DNA from 2 places in the Bacillus sp. D48C genome. Region 2 is predicted to be linked to the other one. Evidence: predicted binding sites of a transcription regulator. Region 2 holds the regulator's gene; the other holds the start of a gene.

Region 1 (5,682 bases), on a different contig from region 2:
TTCCATGTCTTCTTTTGTTAATTCAAAGTTAAATACATCCGCGTTTGCAATAATGCGGTGTTCTTTCGTTGATTTTGGAATTGTGATTATTCCGTTTTGAAGATCCCAACGTAAAATCACTTGTGCTGTTGTTTTACCGTGTTTCTCAGCAATTGCTTGTAATGTTTCGTTATCTAATAATTGACCTTGCATAAGTGGTGACCATGCTTCCATTTGAATACCTTGTTCTTTACAGAAAGCTTGTAATTCTTTTTGTGTTAAACGAGGGTGGTATTCTACTTGGTTAATCATTGGCTTAATTTCTGCATCTTTCATTACATCTTGTAAGTGGTGAATTTGGAAGTTACTTACGCCAATTGCACGTACGCGATCTTCTTTATAAAGTGTTTCTAGCGCTCTCCACGTATCTTTATATTTTCCTTCTACAGGCCAGTGAACAAGATATAGGTCTAAATAATCTAGTTCTAATTTCTTTAAGCTCTCTTCGTATGCAGCAATTGTTTCTTCGTATCCTTGATCTGCGTTCCATACTTTTGAAGTGATAAATAATTCTTCTCTTGAAATACCAGTCGCTTCAATACCGGCACGGATTCCTTCACCTACAGCTTTTTCATTTCCGTAAATTGCAGCTGTATCGATGCTACGGTATCCTGCTTTAATCGCTGATTTTACAGCTTCTACAAGTTCTGGTCCTTCTTCTACTTTAAATACACCTAAACCGAACCAAGGCATTTCTACACCATTATTTAATACTGTTTTACTTTGTAAGTTTTTCATTTTATTTTCTCTCCTTTTATTTTACTTGATCTCTTTTTTCTAATGTCATGCTCCACGCTGTTAAAATCACAGCACCTACTACCATAATTCCGCCTACCCAAGTCGTATGAATTAATCCTAACGAGTTCGTTACAATACCGCCCAAGTAAGCACCAAGAGCAATTCCTGCGTTAAATGCTGCAATGTTAATCGCTGATGCTACATCAACAGCGCTAGGTACAAACCTCTCAGCCAAGATAACGACATACACTTGTAGCCCTGGGACATTCATAAACGCAAATAGTCCCATAAAAATAATTGTAATGAATCCAGCAACTTTAAATGGCGCTGTAAATGTTAAAACAAATAATACAATCGCTTGAATAAAGAACATGTAAAATAACGCTCGAATCGGATTATAATTTGATAATTTTCCGCCGACCATATTCCCAATCGCAATTGCAATTCCGTATACTAACAAAATAATTGTAACGGTACTTGCTTTAAATCCTGTTACTTCTTGTAATAACGGAGATAAATACGTAAATGTTACGAATGTTCCCCCGTATCCTAATGCAGTAATGATAAATACAAGTAATAGTCTTCCGTTCGTAATCAACTTAAATTGATCGTGAAATGATACAGACGTACCCTTTTTTAAGTTAGAAGGAATTAGCATACTGTTGGCGATTAAAGCAACGACTCCAATTGCCACAATAACCATAAACGATGCTCTCCAGCCAAATTGTTGACCGATAAATGTTCCAATTGGTACACCTGTAATAGTCGCAACAGTTAAACCAGTAAACATAAATGCTATTGCACTTGCACGTTTATTCTCAGGTACAAGCGCAGCCGCAATTGTAGATCCAATTGACATAAAAACCCCATGCGCAAACGCAGATACAACCCTCGCGATAAGTAGCACAGTAAAACTTGTTGCTACTGCCGCAATACCATTGCCAATAATGAAAATAATCATAATCCACATTAACAACGTCTTTCGCGACATACTAGCTGTTAATGACGTCAATACTGGAGCACCAAACGCTACTCCTAATGCATATAAAGAAACGGTTAAACCAGCTGTTGTAACCGAAACATTTAAATCTTTCGAAATAGATGGTAGTAAACCGACACTAATAAACTCGGTCGTACCAATCCCAAATGCACTAATTGCTAGTGCTAATAAAGCAAACATACTTCTTCGATTCGTCTGAACTTCTGAAGATGGTACTGTATATAAACTCAATTGAATTCCTCCTTATTACAAGAAATCCAATCATAATAGTGTGATAAAAAGGCCCTTTTATCTTCTAAAAAATATATTTTATACTTACAAATGCTATTATGAATGGTTTCATTCCTTTTTTGAAGAACGCACTTTAAAGTACGATAGGCACTAAAAAGTAACATAGTCACTTTTTGGTACCGTACTACTCACTTGCTTCTCACATGTGCTATTATGAAACATATTTAACATGATAAAAAGTACGTACTTTAAAGTGCTATAGGTACTAAAAAGTAACATTTGTATTATTAAGCTTACTTTACTCATAAAAGGAGGGTTTCATATGAAGAAATACAATATTCCTGTAGAGGCGACTTTAGAGGTTATCGGTGGAAAATGGAAGGTTGTTATCCTTTGTCATCTAACGAAAGGCACAAAAAGAACGAGTGAACTAAAACGTTTAATGCCTGGTATTACACAAAAAATGTTAACTCAGCAATTACGCGAATTAGAGGACGACGGGGTCATTCAAAGAAAAGTCTACAACCAAGTCCCGCCAAAAGTAGAATACTCCCTTACTGATTACGGTTGGTCTTTAGAATCAATTCTTGACTCTCTTTGTACTTGGGGCGAATGTCATCTTGAAAAAGAAGGTAATACATCGATGCTAATTGCAGAAGGTGAATAATAGAAAAAAAGGAAAAAACGAACATGAATTTGTTCGTTTTTTCCTTTTTTTCTATATATATATGTACATTTCTAACTAAAACAAAATATTTTATACGCTTTCATACCTTGTCAGCACTAGGTTATACACTCAATATCAAATAATTAGGAATCATTTTTATGTTAACATAGGTGCATATAGTATATAATATAGGATATATATTATATACACTTTCCGGTAGCGGAGCTTTTCCATTATGCGGACAAGCCATGTATCGGACAGTTCATAAACAATAGGTAAGAAAATGTGGTTTTAGATTTATGTCAGCTTGTTTGCTGCCATAGATTTAAAGGCATTTTATTGTGTTTTGTGAAACTTTGCATAAAGTTTCGTAAACGTTTACTATCTTACTTATAAAAAATAAGAGTATTGCTATCGTAAAGGAGAATTGGAGATGCCAGAAACTATGACTCAAACAAAGCCAGAACAAGAAACTGTACAAATTTCTGCTAGCCAAGGACAACTTGATGTACTTGATCAGTTGTTAAAACCTGAGGTACAAGAATCATTAACAACACTAGTAGAACAGCTTCCAAAATTAACTGAGCTTGTTAACATTTTAACTAAGTCTTATGACTTCGCTCAAACTGTTGCTACTGATGAAGTATTAAAAAGCGACACTGTTGGTGCAATTACAGAGCTTGTAGAACCTGTAAAAGATACAGTGAAAAGCATGGCTGCAACTGCAATCGAAGCGAAAGATCGTGCTGACGAAAGTACTGAAGTTATCGGCCTATTCGGTCTATTAAAATTACTAAAAGATCCACAAGCACAAAAAATGTTCCGCTTTGTGAACGCATATCTTCAAATTAGTGCAGAACGTAACAATAAATAATTTAACTTATAACAACAATTAGTAAAGACGGGGGATATCATACTATGTCAAAACAAATTGTCATCTTAGGCGCTGGTTATGGCGGTCTTCTTGCCGCTTTAAACGTACGTAAATATTACAGCAAATCAGAAGCACAAGTTACAGTGATTAACCAATACCCAACACACCAAATCATCACTGAACTACACCGCCTTGCAGCTGGTAACGTTGCTGAGCAAGCAATTGCAATGCCACTTACAAAGCTTTTCAAAGGCAAAGATATCGATCTTAAAATCGCAACAGTTGAGTCATTCTCTGTTGATAGCAAAGAAATCAAACTAGCTGGCGGCACTACTTTATCTTACGATGCACTTGTAGTTGCTTTAGGAAGTAAAACTGCTTACTTCGGTATTCCAGGACTAGAAGAAAACAGCATGGTATTAAAATCTGCTGCTGATGCAAACAAAATCTACAAACACGTTGAAGACCGTATTCGTGAATACGCGAAAACGAAAAACGAAGCTGATGCTACAATCGTAATCGGTGGTGGCGGATTAACTGGCGTTGAGCTAGTTGGTGAGCTTGCTGACATTATGCCTAAACTTGCAAAAAGCCACGGCGTAAATCCAAAAGAAGTTAAACTTCTTCTTGTTGAAGCAGGTCCAAAAATCCTTCCAGTATTACCAGACCACTTAATCGAACGTGCAACTACTAGCCTAGAAGCACGCGGTGTTACATTCTTAACAGGTCTTCCTGTAACAAACGTTGCTGGCAATGAGATCGACTTAAAAGACGGTCAAAAACTTGTTGCTAACACATTCGTTTGGACAGGTGGCGTACAAGGTAATCCATTAATCGGTGAATCAGGTCTTGAAGTTAACCGTGGTCGTGCAACAGTTGATGCATACCTACAATCTACTTCTCACAAAGACGTATTCGTTGCTGGAGACAGCGCTGTTGTCTTCTCTCCAGACGGTCGTCCATACCCACCAACTGCACAAATCGCTTGGCAAATGGGTGAGTTAATTGGATACAACTTATACGCAGCACTAGAAGGCAAAGCATTCGAAGAGTTCGCACCTGTAAACTCTGGAACACTTGCTAGTCTAGGACGTAAAGATGCGGTTGCTACAATTGGAGCAAGCAATACTCCACTTAAAGGCTTACCAGCATCATTAATGAAAGAAGCAAGTAACGTTCGTTACTTATCACATATTAAAGGTCTATTCAGCTTAGCTTACTAATCTGAATATAAGCCCGAATCATGCCCAGCATGGTTCGGGCTATTTTTATCCCGCATTAACGGGCAGTAAAACCTCCACCTTAAAATCCAGTGAATGCAGGGATGAAGTCGGAAGATTAACTGCCCGTAAAAGCCCGATTGGTTCAACTAATAATCAGTGGGGAGGAACAATCCCCCCACTGATTAAAGTTTCACTTTATCCGTAATTTTCTCTAACTTATATATTCGGCAGAAGAATAATATAACCCTTTTAATTATCTAAATTTACTGATTATTTTATGTCCAAATTGTGTATATGAAAGGGGTGGAAGTATTCTTCCTACTCCCACCCCTTTCACACAAACTATTCGCCTAACTTCACAAGGCTGTAGTTCTTCTTCCCTTTACGAATAATAATAAATCTTCCATCAAATGAATTTTCTACAGTAACATCCGTACCCACATCTGTTACTTTCTCACCATTCATAGAAATCGCACCATTATTAATGTCCTCGCGTGCTTGTCGTCTGGATGGTTCAATTCCTAAATCAACTAGCCACTCTACAATATTTTTTGTCTCTTTTGAAGAATGGAATGTTGGCATTTCTTTAAAACCTTGTTCAATTTCATCAGCTGTTAACGATTTAATATCTCCGCTAAATAACGCTGCTGTAATTTTCTCAGCTTGTAATAACGCCTCTTCTCCATGAACGAATTTCGTCATTTCTTCCGCTAGCACTTTTTGCGCTTCACGTTTATGAGGCTCGACTTCTACCTTCGCTGCTAATTCATCAATACGCTCTTTCTTTAAGAACGTAAAGTATTTCAAGTATTTAATTACGTCACGGTCATCTGTATTTACCCAGAACTGGTAAAATTCAAACGGTGTCGTTTTTTCAGGATCAAGCCAAACTGCACCACCTGCTGATTTA
Region 2 (5,682 bases):
ATGGAACTTGATGATATTGCTCAAATTGTAGCTATTGAAGAAGTATCTTTTTCAACTCCTTGGACTGCAGATGCTTTTCACCGTGAATTAACGATGAATGAACATGCACATTATATTGTGTTAGAAAAAGATGGTCGTGTAATCGGGTATTGTGGATTGTGGATAATTATTGATGAATCACATATAACAAATATAGCTATTTTGCCAGAATACCGAGGTCAAAAGTTAGGAGATGCCTTATTGAAAGCAGTTATTTCAGAAGCGAAAGAACTAGGGGTAAAAACAATGACGCTTGAAGTACGTGTATCAAATGAAGTAGCAAAGCAGTTATACAAAAAATATGGATTTCAAAATGGTGGAATTCGTAAACGATACTATGCAGACAATCAGGAAGATGGTCTTGTAATGTGGGTGAATATATAATGGAAAAAAATACGATTATACTTGGGATTGAAACGAGCTGTGATGAAACAGCGGTAGCGGTTGTTAAAAATGGGACGGAAATTATTGCGAATGTCGTTGCATCACAAATTGAAAGTCATAAACGTTTTGGCGGCGTTGTACCAGAGATTGCATCCCGTCATCATGTAGAAGAAATTACAGTTGTGTTAGAAGAAGCTTTAAAAGAAGCAAACATAACATTTGATGATATTGATGCAATCGCTGTAACAGAAGGGCCTGGTTTAGTAGGAGCACTTCTAATTGGGGTAAATGCAGCGAAGGCAGTAGCTTTTGCACATGATATTCCGCTAGTCGGTGTTCATCATATTGCTGGTCATATTTATGCGAACCGTTTAGTAAAAGAAGTGCAATTCCCGCTATTATCACTTGTTGTATCTGGTGGGCATACAGAACTTGTTTATATGAAAGAACATGGTTCATTTGAAGTAATTGGTGAAACGCGAGATGATGCAGCTGGAGAAGCATATGATAAAGTAGCTCGTACGTTATCTATGCCATATCCAGGTGGTCCTCATATTGATCGCCTTGCACATGAAGGAGAACCAACAATTGATTTGCCTCGTGCATGGCTAGAACCGGATTCATATGATTTTAGCTTTAGTGGATTGAAATCAGCAGTTATCAACACTGTGCATAACGCGAAACAACGTGGTATAGAAATTAAACCAGAAGATTTAGCGGCAAGTTTCCAAGAAAGTGTAATAGATGTACTTGTAACGAAAGCAGCTCGTGCAGCAGCAGCTTATAATGTAAAGCAATTACTTCTTGCTGGTGGAGTAGCTGCTAATAAAGGACTTCGTGCCCGATTAGAAGAAGAATTTGCACAAAAAGAAAACATTGAACTAATTATTCCACCGCTATCTTTATGCACAGATAATGCAGCAATGATTGCAGCGGCAGGGACAATTGCGTATGAACAAGGCAAGCGTGCAACATTAGCCTTAAATGCGAATCCAGGATTAGATATTGAAGCATAGTTATGCACATAATTAACCACAGCTTGTGGATAAAACCCATGTTATCTGTTGATAATGTGGGTTTTATTGTGTATATAAAGTGTTGATAACTTTTTCGTTGGCTGTGGGTAATGTGGAAAAGTTGGTTTAATAGTTATTTTATAAAGGTGGATATGTGTATAAACTTGTGGATAAACTAGATGAAGTCTGACCTTTGAGTGTATTGTTTTTCGGGAAATAAAAAGCAAGAAGATATCCCCGAAAAACATTTTTTAATATCCCTCCATTATAGAGGGTGCTGATATTGTCAATCCTTGTCGGTAAATCGATATTTCGTGTCGAATCGTTTATGTATATAGGGTTACGATAGATGTATTTGAAAAATCGTTGATATATTCCCAGTTACCATTGATATATCCAAAAAATTATTTATGTACTTAAAGAAAAAAGATGTCGCATAGTCAAAAATCATGACTGATGAGACATCTTCCTTATTTAAATACTCTTATACATGCAGCTCTTCCCACTCTGCCATACAAGTTTCAAGCTGTTCTTGTAGCGTTTGTTTTTTAGTTGTAATTTCACTAGCTTTTTCATAATCTGCATATATTTCTGGTAAGCAAAGTTGATCTTCTAACGTAGCAATTTCTTCTTCTAAGTTTACGATATTTTGTTCTAGCTCTTCAATTTTTCGAGTGCGTTGACGTTCTAATTGTTTACGCTCTTTTCCTTCGAGATAATTTAATTTTTCTTGAGCTACAGTTTTTTGAACAGGTGCCTGATTTTCTTGCTGTTCTTGTTGTTCAAATGCTGCACGTTCAATCATTTCATTTTTCTTCTCCACATAGTAATCGTAATCCCCTAAATATTCCTGTGCGCCTTCTGTTGATAACTCAACCACAGTCGTTGTTACACGGTTAATAAAGTAGCGGTCATGTGAGACAAATAGAAGAGTCCCTGGATAATCAATTAAAGCATTCTCTAAAATCTCTTTACTATTTAAATCAAGGTGGTTCGTAGGCTCATCCAGAATTAATAAATTTGACTTTTGCATCATAAGTTTCGCAAGAGCTAATCGAGCTTTTTGTCCACCACTAAGGGAAGATACTGGTTTCAGTACATCATCTCCTGTGAATAAAAAATTCCCGAGTATAGTACGGATTTCTTTTTCAGGTTGCAGTGGATATTCATCCCATAGTTCATTTAAAACCCGTTTAGAAGATGTTAAATTTGCTTGTTCTTGGTCATAATAGCCAACAGATACATTTGATCCGAAAGAAACATTACCATTTAATAGTGGTAACTTATTCACAATAGATTTTAATAATGTGGATTTCCCAATTCCGTTTGGACCAACTAAGGCAACACTATCTCCGCGAGTTAAGCGCATAGTTACGTGTTCAATTATAGGGTCCTCCTCATAGCCGATGGTTGCATCTTTTACTTGTAAAACATCATTTCCACTTTGCTTTTCAATATCGAAGTGGAATGATGCTGACTTAGAATCCCCTAATGGTCTCGTTAATAATTCCATTCTGTCTAGTTGTTTACGGCGACTTTGAGCACGTTTCGTTGTAGAAGCGCGAGCTATATTCTTTTGAACGAAGTCCTCAAGTTTTGCGATTTCATCTTGTTGTTTTTCGTAACGTTTCATTTCTTGATCATATAATGCTGATTTTAAGTCTAAATATTTACTGTAGTTACCAACAAATCGTCTGCTTTCTTTATTCGAAATTTCATATACTTGTGTAACGAGTTTGTCTAAGAAATAACGGTCATGGGAAACGATTAATATTGCGCCAGGATAACCTTGTAAATATTGCTCAAGCCATGTTAATGTTTCAATGTCTAAATGGTTTGTAGGCTCGTCCAAAATAAGTAAGTCTGGTTTTGTTAATAATAATTTCCCGAGAGCTAATCTTGTTTTTTGCCCGCCACTTAAAGTAGAGATCGTCGTCTGGTGTGTTTCAACTGGGAAGCCAAGGCCGCTTAAAATGGAGCGAATATCCGCTTCGTATTGATATCCACCTTGATCTTTATAATTGAGTTGCAATTGGTCATAATCAGCTAACAATCTTTCATATATAGCTTCGTTTGAAAAGTTTTCTTCTTTTCCCATTTCTTGCTCAAGCTTTCGAAGTTTTGTCTCCATTTGCTGTAAGTGGGTAAAGACGGTTAGCATTTCATCCCAAATTGTTAAAGACGTTTCTAGGCCAGTATTTTGAGCTAAATACCCGATTGAGACATCTTTCGGTTTTATAATTTCGCCACCATCATGTGATAACTCACCAGCGATAATTTTTAATAATGTAGATTTTCCAGCTCCATTCCTTCCAACTAATGCGATACGATCTTTTGTTTGTACTTCCAATTTTATGTTTGCAAGAATTGTTTCTGCACCGTATAATTTCGAAAGTCCATTTACTTGTAATAAAATCAATGTTCTCACCTCAAATAATTTCTTAACTTTGCCATGTTTATATTTCTCAATCATACTAAAAATAGTGTATAGTTTAAAATAAAGAGAGAATACTTCTTCTCTTTATTATACAAGGAATTTAATGAGTGCTAAACTTCTGTATTTGATTAAAGTATATGAATAAAGATAGGAAGAGAGGAGAGGTCATATGGATCAGCAAAAGATTCCACAAGCCACTGCTAAAAGATTGCCTCTATACTATCGATTTATCCAAAACTTATCTCTTTCTGGTAAGCAGCGTGTTTCATCGGCCGAATTGAGTGAAGCGGTAAAAGTAGATTCCGCAACAATACGAAGAGATTTTTCGTATTTTGGAGCATTAGGGAAAAAGGGATATGGATATAACGTAAATTATTTATTATCATTTTTCCGCGAAACACTTGATCAAGATGATATAACGCGTGTAGCACTTATTGGAGTAGGTAATTTAGGGACCGCTTTCTTACATTATAATTTCACGAAAAACAATAATACAAAAATTGAAATGGCATTTGATGTTAGTGAAGAGAAAGTTGGAACAGAAATCGGGGGCATTCCTGTATATCATTTAGATGAATTAGAAGAGAGATTATCAAATGATATACAAGTGGCAATATTAACAGTACCGGCTACAGTAGCACAAGCTGTAGCAGATAGATTAGCTGAAACGAGCGTGCACGGTATTTTGAATTTCACACCAGCACGATTAAACGTATCAGAGAATATTAGAATTCATCATATTGATTTAGCTGTAGAGTTACAAACATTAGTTTACTTTTTGAAAAACTATCCACAATAAAACGCAGAGGAAGCGACCTCTGCGTTTTATTATTGTTTCTTCTTTGTGAATTTAACTAATATAAGGCGAAGTGCCAAATTAAAATCAATTGTTGCCATAACTGCAAATAGTATTGTCCACACATTCCAGATTGTATCTGTCACGTTCGTAATGGCGAAGCGTGTAAAGATACATCCAAGAAGGAAGTATAGTGCAGCCATGAACAATGGTGAGTTTCTCATACAAAAAATCCTCCGATAAATCCTTGCATTTTTTCAGCTTCTTTAATCATTTCTTGAATTTGCTCATTGCTCATAAAAATTTGCCCAATAGCGACTAATGTATTCATCGCAACATGAGCTGCAATAGGAACGATAATGCGCTTCGTCTTCACATATAAGAAGGCGAATACGAGCCCCATAGCAGTGTATACCAATAAGTGAGTAAAATCAAAATGAATTGCTGCGAATACAAGTGAACTAATGATAGCTGCAATAAAGAAGTTGAACTTCTTATAAAGTGCACCGAATAGAATTTTTCTAAATACGATTTCTTCTAAGATAGGTCCGATTATAGATACAACAATAAGGAACCAAGGAGTAGTTCGTGCAATTTCCATCAGTTTCATTGTATTTTCTGAACCTTGTTTAATTCCTAGTAGCTGCATCTCGATCATACCGGCAACTATTTGTGAAAAGAAAGCTAAGAATAATCCGATGAAAATCCACCCAATTGTAGCTGGAACAGAAGAGCGCGTTGCATCTAAATGTCTGTCGCGAATATCTGTTCTAAGTAACCAAAGTACGATACATAATGCAACAAAGAAGCTAATAATTGCCCAGTGTCCCATTATGATTTGTCCTTTTTCCTCAATGGTAAATCCTCTATTATCATAGAGTCCTGTTTTTAGGAGAAGTGGTAATCCAACAGCGCCAGATAATTGCATTAAAATGTATGTAACGATAATCCACCAGTATTGTTTCTTCAAATGGTTTAACCATCCTTTCTAACTCTAGTGTATGAGATGA

What was found. Region 2 encodes Rex, which represses fermentation and respiration genes when NADH is low (regulators of the CRP and FNR family bind a similar motif). Its sites were predicted from a motif close to TTGTGAAATATTTCACAA; they were not measured.
Region 1: the regulator Rex is predicted to act here: its motif matches at 3,022-3,039, upstream of ACLBXA_RS10940 (DUF1641 domain-containing protein).

The regions. Positions count from the first base shown of each region.
Region 1 covers NZ_JBKFAQ010000003.1:418,638-424,319, reverse strand. Annotated here, with positions in the region: gene ACLBXA_RS10955 (aldo/keto reductase) at 1-777, opposite strand, end outside; gene ACLBXA_RS10950 (MFS transporter) at 794-1,957, opposite strand; gene ACLBXA_RS10945 (winged helix-turn-helix transcriptional regulator) at 2,331-2,675, shown strand; gene ACLBXA_RS10940 (DUF1641 domain-containing protein) at 3,109-3,549, shown strand; gene ACLBXA_RS10935 (NAD(P)/FAD-dependent oxidoreductase) at 3,594-4,772, shown strand; gene tyrS (tyrosine--tRNA ligase) at 5,115-5,682, opposite strand, start outside.
Region 2 covers NZ_JBKFAQ010000024.1:8,708-14,389, reverse strand. Annotated here, with positions in the region: gene rimI (ribosomal protein S18-alanine N-acetyltransferase) at 1-423, shown strand, start outside; gene tsaD (tRNA (adenosine(37)-N6)-threonylcarbamoyltransferase complex transferase subunit TsaD) at 423-1,439, shown strand; gene ACLBXA_RS28965 (ABC-F family ATP-binding cassette domain-containing protein) at 1,924-3,858, opposite strand; gene ACLBXA_RS28960 (redox-sensing transcriptional repressor Rex) at 4,046-4,675, shown strand; gene ACLBXA_RS28955 (YdiK family protein) at 4,705-4,896, opposite strand; gene ACLBXA_RS28950 (CPBP family intramembrane glutamic endopeptidase) at 4,893-5,642, opposite strand.